Regions from separate parts of the Chitinophaga sp. 22620 genome, predicted to be linked through region 3. Evidence: riboswitches for the same ligand, from Rfam matches in the RefSeq annotation. Region 3 holds a riboswitch; each other region holds the start of a gene.

Region 1 (3,274 bases), 2.0 Mb from region 3:
AGCGCGCGGGAGCAGGAGGAAGTGATGCTGTATTTCGAGATCGTGGAATTTGAAAAGCTCATCGAAAGCAGGCACATTACCCGCAGCCTGGACAACCGGGCGGAAGAGCTGAGCGACGAAAGCCGGATCATCAACGAGCAACTGAACAATGTAAGCAAGCTGAGCACCCTGGCGCTAAGGATGTACGGCATGTACCTCAAGCTGGGGCATGCGCGCGATGAGAAGGATTCGCTGATGCTGAAGTCCTTCTTCGAGGCCAACCTGCCGGCCGTGCAGCAGGGCAGCATGAGCTTTTATGAACGCATTTACCTTTACCAGGCTTACTGCTGGTACTACTATATCCTGCAGGATTTCGTGATGTATTACCGGTATACCCAGAAGTGGGTGGACCTGTTCACCGAATATCCCGGCCTGCGCGATACCGATGTGGACCTGTACATCAAAGCGATGCACAACCTGCTCACGGCGCATTTCCACACGATGAACCACGATAAATTCACCGAGGTGCTGTCGGAAATGGAACAGTTCATTACCGATAAAGAAGAGAGCATGAATGAGAACACACGTACGTCCGCGTTCGTGTACCTCTATACCGGGAAGATCAACCGGCACTTCCTGGACGGCACTTTTTCCGAGGGGCTGAAGCTGGTGGGCGAAGTGGAGTGCAAGATATCAGAGCACCAGCTCACGGTGGACCAGCACCGCGTGCTGGTATTTTATTACAAGATCGCCTGCCTTTATTTCGGAAGCGGCGACAATAACAATGCGATCGTTTACCTGAACAAGATCATCCAGCTGCGGATAGGCAACCTGCGGGCGGACATACAATGTTTCGCGCGCATCCTTCACCTGATCGCGCATTACGAGCTGGAGAACTACAGCCTGGTGGAATACCTGATCAAATCCGTGTATCACTTCATTGCGAAGAACAAAGACCTGAGCCTGGTGATGGAAGAGATCCTGAAATTCCTGCGCAAGAATATGTACGCCAACCCCAAGGCTTTACGCACGGCGTTCAAAGATCTGAAAGGCAGGCTGGAAGTGATCGCGAAAAATCCTTACGAGCGCAGGAGCTACCTGTACCTGGACATTGTGAGCTGGCTGGAAAGCAAGATAGACGGGGTACCTGTGCAGGATGTGATCAGGAAGAAGTTTATCAACAAGGTGCCGCGCATTTAGTTAATGCCCATTAACAAAAAGACAACGCAGGCTTAATACCAGGACGCCGGGAGATGCACATTCCCGGCGTTTTTTCGTGGAGCGCGGCATTTTTCAAACGCTTGTATTTCAGGGCAATTTTCGCCACACATTTAGTGTGTTCTAATATGTGCCAGATTTCCAATACATTCTGTTTTTCTATCATACCAATTACCTGCTTTTAGATGTGAATAACTTGAATTGTACGCCCCTTCTGCGATCCCAAAAAGTCCACATTCTTTATCCACATATGGGGGAAACTTATCACTTTGACGGGGTAGTTAGATCATTACATTTGCAACAGTTCTTGACTTCGTTGTGCTGGCTTCAAACGTTTCTTAAACGTGGAGAATTAATAGGGAATCGTGTGGAATTCACGAGCAGACGCGCTACTGTGATCCCCTATATGCCGGATGCTTTTAGATACGCCACTGTTCCGGAAGGGACGGGAAGGCGCGCCCGGCAAGGGAAAGCCAGGAGACCTGCCAGAACAACGTAATTGTCAAAACCTTCGCGAAATAAGGTTATGGCGAGCCCGACCCCAGGATGTACCTCCTCTTAGGATAACGCGCTCCCGTCTCCCCACTCCGCGAATCGCAATGAACTTAACTATGGATAGTTAACCGTATAAAAAATTACTAATGAGTAACGAGAATGAGATCTTATTGAAAGACAACAAGGACAGGTTCGTGCTGCTGCCGATCAATTACCCCGCTATCTGGGAACAATACAAACGCCATGAAGCCAGCTTCTGGACCGCTGAAGAGATCGACCTCAGCGGTGACCTGGCGGACTGGGCGAAGCTGAACGATGGCGAGCGCCACTTCATTTCGCATGTACTGGCCTTTTTTGCGGCGTCTGACGGGATTGTGAACGAGAATCTGGCGGTGAACTTCATGAGCGAAGTACAGATACCCGAAGCGCGTTGTTTCTACGGCTTCCAGATCATGATGGAAAACATCCACTCCGAAACTTATGCTTTGCTGATCGATACGTATGTGAAAGACCCGGTGGAGAAAGACCGCCTTTTCCACGCCATCGACACCGTTCCCGCGGTGAGAAAAAAAGCAGAATGGGCCCTTCGCTGGATCGAAGGCGGCACCTTCGCACAGCGTCTCGTGGCGTTTGCGGCAGTGGAAGGCATCTTCTTCAGTGGCAGCTTCTGCTCCATTTTCTGGCTGAAAAAACGCGGCCTCATGCCCGGCCTCACCTTCTCCAACGAGCTTATCAGCCGCGACGAAGGGCTGCACTGCGAGTTTGCCTGCCTGCTGTACAGCATGCTGAACGGCAAGCTCAGCGAAAAAGAAGTGCATGAGATCATCGGCGACGCCGTGTCCATCGAAAAAGAATTCATCACAGACGCATTGCCCGCCGCCCTCATCGGCATGAATGCGGACCTGATGAAACAATACATCGAGTTTGTGGCAGACCGCTGGCTGCAGGCGCTGGGTTGCAGCAAAATGTTCAACAGCACCAACCCCTTCGATTTCATGGAAATGATCTCGCTGCAGGGCAAAACCAACTTCTTCGAAAAACGCGTGGGCGATTACCAGAAATCCGGCGTAATGGGAAATAAAGAGACGCAGACTTTCAGCCTGGACGAAGACTTTTAGACTCAACAACAATACACCTAACAATATATTTACTCACCCAGTTAAATTCATCACACTATGTTCGTTATAAAAAGAGACGGAAGGAAGGAATCTGTCAAATTTGACAAGATTACGGCAAGAGTAGAAAAGCTGTGTTACGGATTGGCGCCGGAATATGTAGATTCGATAGACGTAGCGAAGAAAGTGATCCAGGGCCTGTACGACGGCGTTACCACCACCGAGCTGGACAACCTGGCTGCGGAAACCGCCGCTTCCCTCACCACCAAGCACCCGGACTATGCGCAGCTCGCTTCCCGCATCGCGGTGAGCAACCTGCATAAAAATACCGTGAAGTCGTTTTCCCAGACGATGAAGAAACTTTACGAATACATCGACCCGAAGACCGGCAAACCCGCCGGCCTGCTGAGCGATGAAGTATGGGACGTGATCCGCAAGAATGCAGACATCCTGGATTCCACTATCAT
Region 2 (3,274 bases), 910 kb from region 3:
CCAGCTCGAAGCTGAAACCGTGCAGGTTTTTGATGAACAGCGCGGCGTAAGGGCTGGTGTTGTACTGGTCGCGGATGCCGTACGGGTTGCGGAAGTTCACGGTATCGATCATTTCTGCTTTGCGGTACTCCACGCCGGCAAGGGCTTGCAGCCAGTGGTTGATGTCATAGTTGGCGTACAGCTCGCCGAAGTACGAACGGCCGTCGAGGTTGGTTACGCCCCAGGCGCTTTCGTCGCGGCGGGTTACTTTCTGGTAGGCGAAGTTGGCGTGTACCTGTCCTTTCCCGTTGAGGTCATAATCACCGCGGATGCCGGTATGGATGAGGTCAGACTGGTTGTTGTTCACCTGCGCGTCCTGGAAAGGGCCGCCGTCGTAGCGGCTTTTGTAGTCGCTGTAAAAGAGGAATGGGCGCAGTTTCAGCTGCTCTGTAGCCTGTATGCCTACGCTGGCCATAAAGGCGTTCTGCCGGATGCCGTCGCGGTCGAAGGTGGGTTCTTTGATGGTATCGAAAGGCGCGGCTTCGGAGATACCGTCTGTTACATAATGGGTGAAGCTCACGTTGTAATCCACGTTATCCTGCTGCCCGCGCAGGCCCAGGGAGCCTTTCAGGCTGCGGTTGCTTCCCCATACGAGGTCGCCGTAAGCGCTCACGGGTTTGCCCCCGCCTTTTTTGGTGATGATGTTCACCACGCCGGCGATCGCATCCGCCCCATACAGGGTGCTTTGCGTGCCGCGCAGTATCTCGATGCGCTCTACCTGGTCCACAGGCAGCAGACGGAGGTCGATGGCGCTGCCGGTAAGGCCGGTGGCGTCCGCCACGGGAATACCGTCCATGAGGATGGGGGTGTATTGGCTGGTGGCGCCGCGGAAATACAACTCCCTGTTCTTGCCGGGGTTGGAGCCCACACCGTTGATCACGATGCCGGCCTGTTCGTTCAATACGTCGGCTACCGTGCGGCCTGCGCTCCGGGAAAGCTGCTGGCTGGTGATCACGGTGAGCACTTTACCGGTTTCGCTTTGTTTTTTAGCGAATTTGGTGGCAGTCACCACAAAAGTGTTGAGCTGGGAAACCTGCGCGGAATCTTGCGCGGAAGCTGCATAGCATATAGCCAGCAAGCCGAAAGTAAGCACTGAGCTTTTCTTTTTCATGTACGTCTATAAATTGAATAAGTGCAACATGCTCTCTGCTTTCACCCGAAGCAGGGAATGGAAGGTATGCGGCAGGTCTTCTGGCTCACCCGCTTCCCGGAGGTACCTTCCCGCTCCTTTGTCGGAACAGTGGTTGGAGGATTTCCGGAAAACATCGCGCTGCATGGGATGCAGGCGGCGGGTTTACAGCTACGGGGATAGCTCCGGATTTACACCGGATTCCCTATTAATGCCCGATCAAGATCAGGGGCAACCGTTTACCGGGGGCAAACCTACGGATATTTTATGTAAATAATCGGTTAATCGGTTATCTTGTAGTTATGAGCATTAAACCAAAGCTTGGCCCGTTCGACCTCACTATGATCGTAGTGGGGCTGGTCATAGGGATGGGGATTTTCAGGACGCCTGTGAGCGTAGCACGGGAAACCGGCACTCCTTTGTTGTTCTTTATGGTATGGGTGCTGGGAGGACTGGTAACCCTTTGCGGGGCGCTCACTTATGCGGAGATCGGCAGCCGCTTTCCCGTGGCGGGCGGGTTCTATAAAGTGCTGTCTTACGGTTTCCATCCCGCTTATTCCTTTATGATCAACTGGACGCTCCTGATATCGAACGCCGCATCTATCGCGGCCGTTTGTATCGTGGGCGCTGAATATATCGGCCCCGTGCTGCTTCCCGAAACCATCCAGCACGAAGGCGGCCGCAAGGCCATCGCGATCGGGGCCGTGCTGGTGCTGTACCTGATCAACCTGTCGGGCATCCGGATGAGCGCCAGCTGGCAGAATGTGCTGACAGTGTTTAAGATCACGCTGGTATTGCTGCTGTGCCTTGCCGCTTTCAGCAACAACGTGGCGCCGCCGCAAACGGCGGCGTCCGTGTCTACGCCGCATGGCTGGGCATACATCTTCGGCGCCGCGCTGGTGCCGGTTTTTTTTACCTACGGCGGTTACCAGCAAACCATCAATTTCGGCAGCGATGTAAGGGAACCATCGAAGAACATGCCGAAAGCCATCATGCTGGGCATCGGGATCATCCTGCTGCTTTACATCACGGTGAATTACGCTTATGTGAAAGTGATCGGCTTCGAGCAGCTGAAAACCACCGATGCGCTGGCGGCGCGGATGGCGGGTGCGTTCTTCGGGGAATATGGATTCAAGGTCACGAGCGTGCTGCTGTTCATGTCCGTGCTGGGATACGCGAACGTGAACCTGATGTCGAACCCGAGGATGTATTACGCCATGGCGGAAGACGGCGTGTTGCCGGGCATCTTCAAGCGGGTGAACAGCAAAACGCAGGTGCAGGAAGTGGCATTGACCGTATTCGCCGCATTGGTGATCGGTTTGCTGTATTTCCTCAGCAATTTCGATACGATCATCCGTTACGTCATGCTGTTCGATTCTATCGGGCTGGCCTCGGCGGCGGCCACTATCTTTGTGTTAAGGAAAAAGACGGCGCACCTGGACGGGCAGGGCATCTACAAAATGAAGCTCTATCCCTTTCTTCCCGCGTTTTTTATTACGGTATATCTTTTCGTAACGGTCAATATTTTTATAAACGACCTGGGCCAGGCGCTGGGCGGCATGGTGTGGTTTGTGGCAGGCCTGCCGATCTACATTTTTATGCGGTATGTGGTGCGGAAAAAAACCTGAACCCTGGAGAGCAATAATCTGAACTATGGATCTATCTTATATTATCAATCAGTTAGGGGAAGACCGGGAGCTCTATTTCAACGCCATCGCCCCGCCCATTATGCAAACGAGCAATTTTGCATTCGATACCGTAGCGGATATGCGGGCGCTGTTGCAGGATGAGTATAAAGGTTTTCTTTACAGCAGGGGCAATAATCCAACGGTAGACATCCTCCGGAAAAAGCTGGCGGCGCTGGATGGCGCGGAAGACGCGCTCGTGTTCGGCAGCGGGGCGGCGGCTATTTTTGTAGCCGTGCTTTCGCAGGTGCAGCAGGGCGATCACGTGGTTTGCGTGAAAGACCCGTACAACTGGGCCCGCCAGATCATGGAAAATATCCTTCCACGCTTCGGTGTGCAAACCACTTTTGTAGATGGAGCATGCACAGATAATTTTGAAAAAGCCATCCAACCCAATACCCGCCTCATTTACCTGGAATCG
Region 3 (3,274 bases):
ATCCGCATTACGCGGTTGCTGAGGCTGCCATAAAGGGTATAATTCGAAGAGAACATGACGACGTTGTGCGCTTTCAGTGTTTTTTCGATGGTAAAGGCGGGGTCGCCCATGGCGATGCCGAGGGCCTTGGCTTCTTCGGAGCGGGCTACCACGCAGCCGTCGTTATTGCTCAGCACTACCACGGGCCGGCGGAGAAACCGGGGGTGGAAGAGCCGTTCGCAGCTGACATAGAAATTGTTACAGTCAACAAGGGCGATCATAATGCTATTATTATTAGCAAATCTAGCTAAAAATATTGGCATTTCAACCAAAGTGCTGTACAATTGCAGCGGCAAGCTGCTCTACCAGCGCGGCATCCACGGGTTCGCCGGTAGTGATGGCGCGTAGGTTGTCTTCCTCGTCCAGTTCAAAGGAAATGCGGCTTCCCGGCGCATCGATGTGAAAGGAAACGGTGTAGCCCTTTACGTAAGGCGTAACCTCGTAAAGCTGGCCGTTGACGGAAACGGAAAAAGGGTCCATATGGCGAAGATCGCTAAAAATAAAAAACGCAGGCCCGGAAAACCAGGCCTGCCAACAATCAAAGCGCCAGCAGGCGCTTGATCGTGCCGGTTAACTCGAATGGGCAGAAAGGCCGGGTTACAGTTTCATCCGCATCGAAGCCGAACCAGCTTTCCACCGTGCCGGTCAGGAATGCTGCGGGGACAATTGCCAGGATGGAGAAAGGCTTCTGCGACCGTTGATGGCGCAGCGCTTCCGCCAGTTCCTGCAGGTGCGGAAATGGCAGCTTAAGATCTGCAATGACAAGATCATAATCATACATGCGAAGCAAAAGAGTAGCTTCTTTTCCGTTATAGGCCAGGTCTGCATCGTATCCCTCTTTCTGTATGATCAGTTCTATCACATGAATCATCAGCAGATCATCCACAATTACCAAAATCCTTTTCATATCAAAAAACATGGTTGTTCCACGCAGCATAAAGGGCATAGCTCTTCCGGCCGGGGTTCCGGCTTCACCTTATGCTGCTAAAATGGATGCTTGAATAATTTGAGACGCGTATACAGGTATACTACTTGTTCTTTCAATGGCCAGGCCACAGGTGTCAGGGAGTATACGGTTAAATGGTACAAAGTGACATTTGCATATACTGTGCCAAAATCGTTTTTGGTTAATGCGTATTAACGTTCGCCTGTGCCTGTTAGTAGGAAATGACCGGGTACCTTCCTATCTTTGACCCTGAGTTCTTTACTTTTATTCATTCTTTCCACAGCGAGGTAGACGGCGAAAGCCGTCTTTAATAAGGAACCGTGTGTAAATCACGGGCTGTCGCGCAACTGTAAGTAACGCACCTGAATCATTGCCACCGATGTTCATTGCCCCCGACCTGAACGGGGTGAGAAGAACGGTAATGATGTTACGAGCCAGGATACTTGCCCCGCTGTGTAAGACAAATGCTTTCGCGATTAGAAGCAGCAGTCGGGAACGGATGGGCATGGCCCGTCGTGCCTTTTCATTCCTTATCTACTACACAATCCTGGAAGCGTACCGGAAACTGTAAGGAGCATTAATGCACATTAATGTTTTAACCAAAAAGTTTTACGTATGCTTAAACACAGCCTCGGCTACCCGCGCATGGGAGCCCAAAGACAGCTTAAAAAAGCCTGTGAGCACTATTGGCAGGGCCGCATTGGCCGCAGCGAGCTGTTCCTGGCCGCCAAACGGTTGCAGGAAGAGCACTGGCAGCTGCAGCAGGCCGCCGGCATGAACCTCGTGCCCTGCAACGATTTCAGCTTTTATGATCATGTGCTGGACATGACCCTGCTGCTCGGTGCAGTGCCCGACCGCTATGCCCCCGTGGTAACGGAAGTAGCGGAGAACGCCGAGATCGATCTTTATTTTGCTATGGCGCGCGGCTACCAGCAGCATGGGCTGGACATTACCGCCATGGAAATGACGAAGTGGTTCGACACTAATTATCATTACATCGTGCCGGAATTCAAAAAAGACCAGCCATTCCGCCTGCTGAGCAACAAGGTATTCAATGCGTTCGACGCCGCGCGGCATACGCTGAATGCCCTGCCCAAGCCGGTGCTCATTGGCCCTGTATCTTATCTTTTATTGGGAAAGGAAAAAGAAAGCGGCTTCCACCGCATTGACCTGCTGCGCAACCTGCTGCCCGTTTACATCAGCGCCCTGCAAAAGCTGCGGGAGCAAGGCGCGGAATGGGTGCAGCTGGACGAGCCTTTCCTGGCCATGGACCTCCGTGAAGAAGAAAAGGCGGCCTACCGTTATGCCTATACGGAGATCAGCAAACAATGCAAAGGCCTCAAACTAATGGTAGCGACCTACTTCGAAGGCCTGCGCGACAATGCAGAGCTGGCAGCCAGCCTGCCCGTCTGCTGCCTGCACCTGGACCTCGTAAGGGCGCCGCAGCAGCTGGATGAGCTGCTTCCGTTGCTTCCGCCGAAAACCTCCCTGTCGTTAGGTGTGGTAGATGGCCGCAACATCTGGAAAAATAATTACGAAATATCGTTGCCGCACATACGAAAAGCCGTTGAAGCGCTCGGTGAAGACCGGGTGATGATAGCACCGTCCTGCTCGCTGCTGCATACCCCTGCCGACCTGGACCTGGAAACAGCGCTGGACGAGGAAATGAAATCCTGGATGGCGTTCGCGAAACAGAAGCTGGAAGAAGTGGCGGCGCTGGACGCTATTTTCCACGGCAACAACAGCCTGCTGGAACTGAACCGCACAGCTATCGCTGAAAGAAACGCTTCCGGAAGAATTCATAAGCCAGCTGTAAAGGCCCGTACAGCGGCCATTACGGACGACGATGCCCGGAGGCAAAGCCCCTTTGGATCGAGGCAGCAGTTGCAGGCTGCGCGTTTCAACTTGCCGTTATTCCCCACCACCACTATCGGCTCCTTCCCGCAAACGGACGATATCCGCCAGCTGCGGGCGCAGTGGCGGAAAGGAGGGCTCCCTTCGGAACAATACGAGGCCGCGCTTGAACAGGCTACCGTGAACGCCATCAGGCTGCAGGAAGAACTGGGGCTGGATGTGCTCGTGCATGGCGAGTTTGAAAGGAATGATATGGTCGAATATTTCGGTGAAATGCTGGACGGTTTCGCCTTCACCCAAAACGGCTGGGTACAGAGCTACGGCAGCCGCTGCGTGAAACCGCCCGTAATCTATGGCGACGTGAGCCGCCCTGCGGACATGACCCTCCGCTGGACGAAGTTCGCGCAATCCTGCACGGCCCTGCCCATGAAAGCC

Evidence for each region. A riboswitch is a leader RNA that binds a small molecule or an ion and turns the genes downstream of it on or off. The one in region 3 is predicted to bind cobalamin.
Region 1: linked by a shared signal. The riboswitch ahead of ACTJIK_RS09210 (ribonucleoside-diphosphate reductase small subunit) and the one ahead of metE (5-methyltetrahydropteroyltriglutamate--homocysteine S-methyltransferase) in region 3 are both predicted to bind cobalamin.
Region 2: linked by a shared signal. The riboswitch ahead of ACTJIK_RS04750 (TonB-dependent receptor plug domain-containing protein) and the one ahead of metE (5-methyltetrahydropteroyltriglutamate--homocysteine S-methyltransferase) in region 3 are both predicted to bind cobalamin.

The regions. Positions count from the first base shown of each region.
Region 1 is NZ_JBQEMV010000001.1:2,241,479-2,244,752, reverse strand. It holds gene ACTJIK_RS09215 (hypothetical protein) at 1-1,179, shown strand, start outside; cobalamin riboswitch at 1,503-1,701, shown strand; gene ACTJIK_RS09210 (ribonucleoside-diphosphate reductase small subunit) at 1,839-2,810, shown strand; gene ACTJIK_RS09205 (ribonucleoside-diphosphate reductase subunit alpha) at 2,868-3,274, shown strand, end outside.
Region 2 is NZ_JBQEMV010000001.1:1,111,410-1,114,683, forward strand. It holds gene ACTJIK_RS04750 (TonB-dependent receptor plug domain-containing protein) at 1-1,150, opposite strand, end outside; cobalamin riboswitch at 1,204-1,423, opposite strand; gene ACTJIK_RS04755 (APC family permease) at 1,471-2,796, shown strand; gene ACTJIK_RS04760 (trans-sulfuration enzyme family protein) at 2,822-3,274, shown strand, end outside.
Region 3 is NZ_JBQEMV010000001.1:197,684-200,957, reverse strand. It holds gene ACTJIK_RS00850 (Y-family DNA polymerase) at 1-260, opposite strand, end outside; gene ACTJIK_RS00845 (hypothetical protein) at 304-519, opposite strand; gene ACTJIK_RS00840 (response regulator transcription factor) at 578-946, opposite strand; cobalamin riboswitch at 1,254-1,450, shown strand; gene metE (5-methyltetrahydropteroyltriglutamate--homocysteine S-methyltransferase) at 1,601-3,274, shown strand, end outside.